3 regions of the Thermoleptolyngbya sp. PKUAC-SCTB121 genome follow, and region 1 is predicted to be linked to each of the others. Evidence: riboswitches for the same ligand, from Rfam matches in the RefSeq annotation. Region 1 holds a riboswitch; each other region holds the start of a gene.
What was found. Region 1 has a riboswitch for cobalamin ahead of JTM80_RS03605 (HupE/UreJ family protein). Riboswitches for the same ligand answer to the same signal wherever they lie in the genome.
Positions count from the first base shown of each region.

Region 2: another riboswitch for cobalamin. It lies ahead of JTM80_RS20410 (sirohydrochlorin chelatase); the one in region 1 lies ahead of JTM80_RS03605 (HupE/UreJ family protein).
Region 3: another riboswitch for cobalamin. It lies ahead of JTM80_RS15595 (FAD-binding oxidoreductase); the one in region 1 lies ahead of JTM80_RS03605 (HupE/UreJ family protein).

Region 1 is NZ_CP070366.1:857,402-860,659, forward strand. Features, by position in the region: gene JTM80_RS03600 (DUF1350 family protein) at 1-594, opposite strand, end outside; gene JTM80_RS03605 (HupE/UreJ family protein) at 715-1,416, opposite strand; cobalamin riboswitch at 1,440-1,576, opposite strand; gene JTM80_RS03610 (Gfo/Idh/MocA family protein) at 1,718-2,845, opposite strand; gene JTM80_RS03615 (vitamin K epoxide reductase family protein) at 3,228-3,258, shown strand, end outside.
Region 2 is NZ_CP070366.1:4,999,779-5,003,036, reverse strand. Features, by position in the region: gene JTM80_RS20420 (PhnD/SsuA/transferrin family substrate-binding protein) at 1-6, opposite strand, end outside; gene sipA (regulatory protein SipA) at 241-495, opposite strand; gene JTM80_RS20410 (sirohydrochlorin chelatase) at 510-1,733, opposite strand; cobalamin riboswitch at 1,851-2,030, opposite strand; gene JTM80_RS20405 (ion transporter) at 2,180-3,019, shown strand; gene cysC (adenylyl-sulfate kinase) at 3,133-3,258, shown strand, end outside.
Region 3 is NZ_CP070366.1:3,811,496-3,814,753, reverse strand. Features, by position in the region: gene JTM80_RS15605 (hypothetical protein) at 1-67, shown strand, start outside; gene lepB (signal peptidase I) at 128-847, opposite strand; gene JTM80_RS15595 (FAD-binding oxidoreductase) at 889-1,656, opposite strand; cobalamin riboswitch at 1,685-1,859, opposite strand; gene JTM80_RS15590 (efflux RND transporter permease subunit) at 2,005-3,258, opposite strand, start outside.

The DNA of each region.
Region 1 (3,258 bases):
CGAGAGCGATCGCGTCTGGTCGATATCATCCATTGCAAAGCGAATCAGCAGATTGCGCCGCACCTGATACTGCCGCTCGATCAGCGTGTAGGTTTCTGTCGGCGATGGCGTAAATTCTACATTCAGCAGCGGCGCAAACTGGGGCGGAATCTGGGAAGAAAACTGGGTCGAAAACTGCGACATTTGATCCAGAAACGGAATCGATCGCCGCGCTGGATAATTGTTAAACGACAGAAAAACGTTGCCTGCTCGCTCTTGCGACGAGCGGCTGCCGATCAGCAGATGCAGCTTGCAGCCCATGCTGTGGCCCAAACCATAGAGCGGCACGTAGCTGCGACGAAACACACGCTCCAGCAAATATTCCTCAGCCCGGAGGAACGATCGCAACACCTGGCGGGCGATCGCCTCATGGTCAAACGTGTTGACAAAGGGCGTGGCAACAACGGCATAGCCCTGCTCTGCTAGATGCTCTAGTAGCGAGCGATAGGTGACCTGCGGAGCCGCCGCCACAAACGCCCCGCCCAAAAAATGAATCATCGCTGTCGGGCTTTCTGGCACCACCAGCCAATTTCCGCCCAGTTCTCGCCATTCCATAGGTAAAGAAGGGTGAAGCTCTCTCTCATGGTAGACGATGTGGCAGCGGGTGGGGGGATAGGAAAGGGATCAGTAACTTTATCTCTCGATCCCCTGCTTGCTCTCTATCCCCCGCTTGGCTTAAATAGCCTGCAACAAAAACACCAGCCCCACGCCTGCGATCGCCAGTCCAGGCAGGGTCAGCGCTCTAGCCCGTTCGGATGTGCGGCGCAGCAAGCGATCGCCCAGCCATCCTGCTCCCAAGGCGATCGCCGCCTGGATCAGCGTGAAACCCAGCAGATAGGCGGATAGGGGCGACGGCGTTGCACCAATGATTGACTCGCCGTAGGCATAGCCGTGGAATACACCTGCCAAAACTCCAAAGGCGATCGCCCCACCCAGAGGTAGTGTCTTTTGCAGCCCCAGCCCCAGCCCGATCAGGAACACCGACAGCGCAATGGCAATTTCAACGGCGGGCAAATCCACTGAATTCAGGTGTAGGGTCGTGCCGCCCAGCGCTGCTAGCAAGAAGCTGATAGGAAACAGCAGTCCCCAGCCTTGCTTTGCCGCCAGTAGCCCAATCGCCACCACAAACGCAAAGTGATCTAGCCCAATGACGGGATGGGCCAAGCCAGACAAAAACCCTTCCAAAAAGGTTTTGGGCGTTTCGCCTCCCAAGGCGTGGTGCGCTAGGGCTGGTTCAGCACAGAGCGCCATTCCTGCTAGCAAGAGCAGTGCGCCGCTGCGCCAGCCCGCGCCAGGTTTGCTGGCCAGGACGGTTCGCCGATCGCGCGCTCTGGGCGATTTCGGGAATTTCCGGGTTCTGGTGATGCTTGCCTTCATGTCTGTACCTCGCAGAGTCTAAATTGGCAAAATGGCGCATCGGCGGGCATCCTGACTGGTCGGGCGGGGTGTCTTGCCCAACTTCACAGTTGCGGGACAGCGGCAGACTTGCACTGCACTTTCCCCAATCGGCGCGATCGCCAATCTCCAAAGGCTGTTCCCCTTTGAGAGCCGATGAGCGACTGAAATCATAGCACCGTTTGCAGGAGCAAACACGCAGAGTCACGAATGTTCAAGGAGCCAAACGCTTTGAGACACTCCAAAATCATCAATCCAAAATCATCAATCCAAAATCTAAAATTCAGTCTGCAACCGGGACGATCGCCCCCTGCTGTGCCATTGACCGAGACAACGCTTCGAGGATGGTGATTAGCTCCGTGCCAACTTCGCCCGACGACAGGCTGGAGGGGCGATCGCCCCGCACACAGTCCACAAAATGTTCGCAGGCGCGGCGCAGTGGCTCTTCGCGGGAAACGGCGATCGCCCGTCGCTCTTGGGTCGTGGGCAAGAATTGTCTGTCTTGCTGCATCAGCGCTCCAGTTTGCAGCACCAGCGAATCGGTCGCCATTTCGTCAAAAATTAGCGAGGCGCGATCGCCCACCATGCTCAGCCGCCGCTGTCGGTCGGGATTGAGCCAGCATACCTGCAGCGTCGCCTGAAATCCGCTGGGATAAAACAATCGCGCCCAGACTAGATCAGATACTCCCGATCCTCCCGATCCTCCCGATTGCACTGCCGTTTTTGCCTGGTTTGTTTCCTGGGCGATTGCCCCAAGCTGTGGGGTTAGCGCAGGCTGCAACCAAACCGTTCCCCAGGCTTGCCCCTGCACGGGTCGCTCTTCCAGCCAGTGGTTAAAAATGGCAATGTCGTGAATTGCCAGATCCCATAGCGCATCGACATCGGAGCGCACTGGGCCGAGGTGCGTCCGGCTGCTGCTGCCATAGCGCACCTGCCCAAGTAGCCCTCGCTGAACGAGCGATCGCCCCGCTTGCACGGCTGGGTGAAACAAGTAGGTGTGATCTACCACCAACCGCCGTCCTTGCGCTGCCGCCAGTTGGCACAGTTCTCGCCCCTCGGCAGCGCAGAGCGCCAGGGGCTTTTCTACAAATCCGTGTAGCCCCCAATTCAGCGCGGTTCGCAGGAGTGCTGCATGGGTGCTGGCGGGTGTGGCGATCGCCACGGCATCTACCCCATCCAGATCGAGCGCGGCTGCCCAATCTGTAAGGGCAAGAACAGCGGGCGTGCGATGTGCTAGCCCAAGCTGGTTCACCGCAGTTTGCAGGCGGGTGGTGCTGGGATCGGCGATCGCCACCACGCGCCCCCCCGGCAGCGCCAAAAAATTTCGCAGCAGATGCATTCCCCACCGCCCCAGCCCCAAAATCACAATGCCCACTGACGGTGAATCCTGGGCTGCGTCTACGTTGCTCACATTTTTCGCTCACATTATTTTGCTTACACTTTTTGCTTACACTTTTTGCTCAAACTTTTTGCTCGCATTTATCCTGAATTTTCGGGTCTGAATTTTCGGGACTGGCTAAGGCATTGATCCATCTCGCCTGCTATTTTCCGCCAATTTATTTGCTCATTGGCTAATGATTCACCTAATTTGCCAATTTAGCCTGCTCACTCTGAAAACTCGCATCCTCCGATCCGTCTTAGTTCCGTCTTAGTATCGTCCTCTGTCAATGTTGTGGAGCGATGACCCCCGCCAACCCACTTTTTTCGGCTTTGAGCCACAATAGGGAAGTTGGGATGAGCCGACGGGCTGTATCCTGATGAAATCTATTGCTGAGTTGACAGAAGTAGGTGCCATGAGCCGCCGTCGTCAAACCCCCTGGCTGC
Region 2 (3,258 bases), 1.3 Mb from region 1:
TTTCATGGCATTTTGGGGACTATGCTAGATTGGCAGAACTCAGCTTAGAGTTCCCGCCCATCATAAAAAGTCACCAAAGCATAAATAAGGTTTACCAAACTTATTTAATCTTATGCTTTTGTTAAGACTTACGCAGTTAGACGATTTCTCGTGGGCGGCGCTCGCGAGAAATCGTTCAAAATCCAGAAAACTTATCGCAAGTGCGTAAGGTCTGCTTATTTTGGAAAGCCACAGGTATCGTTACAGACTTCCTGATTCCACAACCTTTTCGAGATACTGACTTTCTAGCAAAAACGCGCCGCGCCCAAACCGCACGCCCCAATAGCCACCGGGACGGCGATCTAGCACAATACCTTCTTCTCCAACCTTAATCAGGTCGGGTGGACGCAGCATGGGCATGGGTTCTGCGGTTTTGAGGTAGGTTGGCAGGGCGATCGCCCGCACCCGATCGCCCACCTGAAACACCTTCTCCTCTGTTCCATCTAGTTCTGCCATTGCTTCACCCTCGTTCAGGGAACTTGCCAGATTTTTTCATGATACTGGCTCGGTTCCGCATAGGGATCGATCATTTCGCCATGATGATGATGCCCATGCGTATGGCCGTGGGGATGCCCGTGGGCGTGGCTGGGTTCATGGTCATGCGTAGGGTCATGCGTGTGGTCATGCGTGTGATCCTGCGGATGGCTGGGTCTATGTGCATGATCTTGAGCATGATTTTGGGCATGTTCGTGATCGTGTCCGTGATCGTGTCCATGATCGTGCCCATGATTGTGCCCGTGTGCGTGTGAATCCCTATGATTGTGCCTGTGTGCGTGCGCGTGGTCATGCCCGTGGGCTGCGCCATTGCCGACAGCCGCCAGACGAAACTTGCACATTTCGCAATTCATCTGCACCTGCCCAAGCTGCGTTTCGATTTCGCGATCGCGCAATACAGAAAACAGCGTCCTGTGCAGCCCCATTTCTGGCAGGCAGACCATCGAAACATCGGGAAACTGGGCCTGCTGTTGAGCAGTAATTGTGGCAATTTTCTTGACCAGCACGCCCGTAAACAAAAAGTAGGGCAGCACGATAATCCGCCTGGGCTGATACAGACGGGCGCGGCGGAAACCCTCTTCTAGCCGGGGGTGGGTAATGCCGATAAAGCAGGTTTCGACGGTGTGATAGCCGCTGCCTTCCCAGAGAATTCGCGCCATTTTGTATACGTCGCCGTTGGCATCGGGATCGCTAGCTCCGCGCCCCACAAACAGCAGCACTGTGTCTTCCCGCGCAATGCCCTGGGGGTTCCACTGCGGCTGGTCGAGATCTGCGAGGCGCGATCGCCATAGATCCAGAATTCCTGGCGTAATGCCAAAATGCCGCCCATAGTGAAACGTGACTTGGGGATGGCGCTGGCTGGCGCGATCCAGTTCATTGGTCACGTCGAACTTGTTGTGTCGCGCCGCAAACAGCAGCACAGGCAGCACCGAAAGGTCGGTATAGCCCTTGGCAACGCACTCGTCTACGCCCTGCTGAATCGATGGCTCCGTCAGTTCCAAAAAGCAGGGCACGACCGGACGCGAGAGATCCAACGCCTGATACGCCGCTGCAAAATCTAGCAAGCCCTGGCGACCATCGGCATCGCGGCTGCCGTGGCCCACCAGCAGCACCGGACGCTGCATCGGTAGCGGGGGAAGATCGATCTGGGGCGAATTTCCGAGGGCGATCGCCCCCTGCTCTGACTCCAGAGGATACATCAGCGGCTGCGCTAGCGACTCAGAGTTTGCAGCAATGGGGAAATTGGACTTTGAAGAAACAGGGTCAATAGAAAGGGTCATAAAAATCAAAACTCCGTTCCCGTGCGACGCGAGAGCTAGAGTGAAAAAGCAGCAGGCTGGCGTTCTGGCTGGGGAGCTTTGGATGATTTGGATGATTTGATGTTTACCCAACGAAACATGCTCCAGCTCCCATCACAGTTGCGGCACAGCGCCGGACTCTCACCGGACTTTCCCACCCTGCGGCTGTTCACATGTGCCTAGCCATCTTACCCCAGGCGGGGAGTCGTGGAATGGGGGAGAGGGGGATTGGGATGTGTCCCAGATTGGGAATGAGGGGATAATAAGAGGATCGCGGAATCGCGTCCTTCCCCGGATTGCGTTTTCAATTGCGTTTTTTTCAATGCGTTTTCAATTGCGTTTTCCCAATGTCTTTTCGCAAGCGCATCGCCTTTTACCTCGAAGATATCGACACGCCTACCGGAAAGGCGCTCAACCTGCTGATTACCGGGCTGGTGCTGCTGTCGGTGGCGATTTTTGTCGCGCAGACCTATCCGCTGTCGGAGGAGTGGCGGACGGTTTTGGGGGCGCTGGATTTGGTGCTGCTGCTGCTGTTTTCGCTGGAATATTTGCTGCGGCTGTGGTGTGCGGAAGATCGACTCAAGTTTGTGTTCAGCCTCTTTGGGCTGATTGATTTGATGGCGATTTTGCCATTTTTCTTGGGCGCAGTGGATATTCGGTTTATCCGCATTTTCCGCTGGTTTCGGATTTTGCGGCTGGCGCGATTTTTTGAAGGGCGGACGGTGTTTGGCTATGTCACGACGGAAGACAGCGCCATTGTTGCCCGCATTTTGTTCACGCTGTTTTCTATCGTGTTTGTCTATTCTGGGCTGATCTATCAGGTCGAACATCCGGTCAACCCGGAGCAATTCAGCACGTTTTTTGACGCGATTTATTTCTCGATTTCGACCATTTCAACGGCAGGCTTGGGGGATGTGGTGCCAATTACCGATGGTGGGCGATCGCTCACCATTTTGATGCTATTGACCGGAATTTTGTTTATTCCCTGGCAGTTGGGCGATTTGATCAAGCAGTTGGTTAAAACGGGCACTCGTGTCGCTGTGCAATGCTCAAATTGCGACCTGTCGGTGCATGACTCGGATGCCTTGTTTTGCAAAAACTGTGGGACGCGGCTGCCTGCAAAGCCAGCGTTTTTTCCGGGAGAGAGTGATACAAATCCAACCCAAGTGGAGAACGTGATCAAGTAGACTAGGGGGCAGTTTTATTTCTGGTTTTCCAGAGCGTTCTTGGTTTGCGCCCGTCGGTGCCCCCAAGAGCGTGCTGGTTCTTGTGCTAGTTCTATCGTGAGGAGCAAAAAGCAATGCAGCAGCGAGGGGTCACAGTTTGGTTTACCGGGCTGAGCGGCGCAGGCAAGACGACGATTCGCATGGCGGTGGAAAAGGAACTGCGCGATCGCGGCTTGGCGGTAGAGGTGCTGGACGGCGAC
Region 3 (3,258 bases), 2.5 Mb from region 1:
TACCGATGAAGACAGCAAGTTAACCGAAGATGGTGACAATCGCAGCAAGGGCGTTGGCGTGATCTAAATTCAGCCCAAAGGCTTGCTGAGCAAAGGTGGGAAGTGCTGCCTATGACGGGGCGCTTCCCTATTTGCTGAGTGCTGCTGGATGGAGGACAGACACGCTGGGATCGGGCGCTTCTATCCTGCCAAAGCGAGCGATCGGATAGAAGCGAAAGATGGCTCGACCGATGATGTTTTCAACGGGCAAAAAGCCCCAAACGTGGGAGTCGTTGCTGTTGTTGCGGTTGTCGCCCATGACAAAGACGTGGCCCGGCGGCACCGTTACGGCACGCATTTCATAGCCTGGTGGTTCGGCAATATAGGGTTCCGTCAGGGGTTTTCCGTCGATCCAGACTTTGCCCAAGTGAACCTGCACCGTTTGTCCGGGTTGACCAATCACCCGCTTGATGAACGCCTGATCGGTCGTGTAGCCCAACTGCTGAAGCTGGGTCGGCGGGTCGAAGACCACGATGTCGCCCTGCGCCGGAGGATGCAGCCGATAGGATACTTTTTCGACCACTAGGCGATCGCCCACTTGCAGCGTCGGCACCATCGAATCAGACGGGATATACCTCGGTTCTGCCACAAATAGCCGAATGACTAGCGCCAGAGCAAGGGCGATCGCCAAAACCAGCCCATTTTCTCGCTGGGTCTTCCAAAAGCTGGCGCTGCGCTGAGTTTCCAAGTCTGAGCGATCGCCCGCAGGCGCTTCGGATGGCTTTGGAGATGCAACCGTTGGGCTGGGTTCGATGGCGTTGGGCAGCGAGGCGTTTGATGCAGGGGGGTCACCGGGCGGAGTCGTCATGGGAAAACGCAGGCGGCTAAGAAGGGCGGTTAAAAGGCGTTCTAAAAGGCGTAAAACGATTCTGAGCGTACCTGGTCTAGTTTAGCCCCCAGCAGCACCGCCATGTCCTGAAGCTGGGCCGGGCGATCGCCCACCGCGCAAATTTCCACATCCACGCCTCGCCAGTCAAGGTGCATCTGGCTCAAGGTTTGGCGAATCTGGTCTGGACGGGTGGGTAAATAGCCAAATGTCGGCCACCGCTGCGAGAGCGATCGCCAATCGGCCTGGTAGGGCAAATAGTCTGGCGTTTCTGGATTTGCCTGCACCAGCCACACAGGTTGGTCAAAGCCCTGCTCATAGAGCCAGTCAATCTGACTTTTTAGGGGGGCAATCCCAGAGCCTTCAGCAATGTAGAGGCGCGGTCGGTCGGGAAGGTGCGCCAGCGTCATCAAGCCGTAGGGGCCGCGCAGGGCGATCGCCCCACCGATGGGTAAATCTTGTAAATAGGCGGAACTCCAGCCCACCCGCGACACGCACAATTCCACCTCTGGGCAGCGCGAGGGCGACGACGCGATGGAGTAAATCTTGGTGAACTGCTTGCCGTCTCGCTGAAATCGGGGCCAGACCGACTGCCCCGGCAAAAACCGGAAGGCTGGCTGATCCAGATGGAGGCGAATGGCCTGAATCGTTGGCGTAAGGGCGATCGACGACAGCACCGTACCGACGCAATCCATGGCCGGAAGGGGAGTCGGCGGCGGGGCGATCGCCAAACGAAGCGCAGGCCCGTGAACCTCCGCCTTCGGAGGCTGCGGCCGTTCTAAATGTTGCATCTTTACCTCGACCCGTGCATCGCGGGCATTGCAATGGGCAGCATCGGGCGGGCATTCTGACTTTGAGGCGGGTTCTGTGATGGGCCCTCAGACCCTCGTCGAACCGCTCATTCACAGCTGCGGCACAGCGCCGGATTTACACCGGACTTTCCCCACAGATACGGCCAAGCTACAGGGCGATCGCCCTTCGCATGGCAAACATCTGCTGCCTGGACTGATCCTCCAGACAACCCGAATTCGTCCCGAAATTGTAGCTCGGATCGGGTCAGGTCGTCGCAAGCTGAAAATTACGGAAAATTACGGATCGTTGCAACCCTGGCAGACCAGGGGCTGGGCTAGCGTCCCTGCCTACTTGGTCAACGGCTGCTTGCGAGTCGATCCGCTGAGTTGCCGCAGCCGCTTTGCGCCCAGCGTTGCGCCTTTGGCCCAGGGCACTTCATGCAGCAGCGTGTAGAAGCTAGGGATGATAAACAGCGTCAGCAGCGTCGCCAGCGACAGACCAGAAAACACGACAATGCCCAGCGGCCGCAGGAATTCTGACCCTTCGCCAATACCCAGCGCCAGCGGAAACATCCCCAGCACGGTGGTAATGGTGGTCATCAGGATGGGCTGGAGGCGCTGCGGTGCGGCTTGCAGCATGGCACTGCGGTGATCCAACCCTTGCTCTTCGCGGATTTGATTCGCCAGTTCTACCAAAATGATGGCGTTGTTGACCACAATGCCCACCAGCAGCACCGCGCCCACAATCACCGTCGCGCCGATCGCCGTTTGGGTCAGGAACAGGCCGAAAATGCCCCCTGCCAGCGCCAGGGGAACTGTCAGCATGATCACCAGCGGATCGACCAGCGAGTTGTATTGCACCGCCATCACCACAAACACCAGAAAGGCAGCCAGCCCCCCCAGCAGAATCAGGGATGAACGCACTTCCTGGGCGCTTTGGGCACTGGCGCTGGGCAGGCGGCTCACGCCTTCGGGCAGCGTCAATCCCGCCAAGATCGCGTCCGATTCGGCGATCGCATCGCTGAGGTTTGCGCCATCCACCAGGTTGCCTACGATTTGAACAATTTGCCGCTGGTTAATGCGCTGAATTTCTCCGGGCGCTTCGCCAGCCTCGATCCGTGCCACGTCGGCCAACCGCACAAGCTGTCTACCGCTCGTAAAGACGGGCAGTTGGGCAAGCTGGGTCGGGCGCTGGATGGCATTGTCGGCAAGCTGCACGCGGATATCCACTAGGCGATCGCCCCGCTGAAGTTGGGTCGGAACCGATCCGGTAATGGCGGTCTGAATCGTGTCACCAATGTCTTCGGTGGAAAGTCCCAACTGCGAAGCCCGCTCCCAGTCTGGGCGCACCTGGATTTCGGGCTGCGCCTGATCCGCATCAGGGCGATAGCGGGCCTGCCTGGCCTGCGAATCGAGCGCCGCCAGCACTTCGCGCCCCGCCTGCTGTAGGGCACGGGTATCGCTCCCCTGGAGCAGGATATCCACATCGGCCCCGCGCACAGGCGAGTTATTCACAATCAGCCCGCGCACCGATTCTGGACTCAGCCGCAGGCGCGTTCCCACCAAGTTCAGCCGATTCAGTTCGGCGGTCATCCGCTCAGT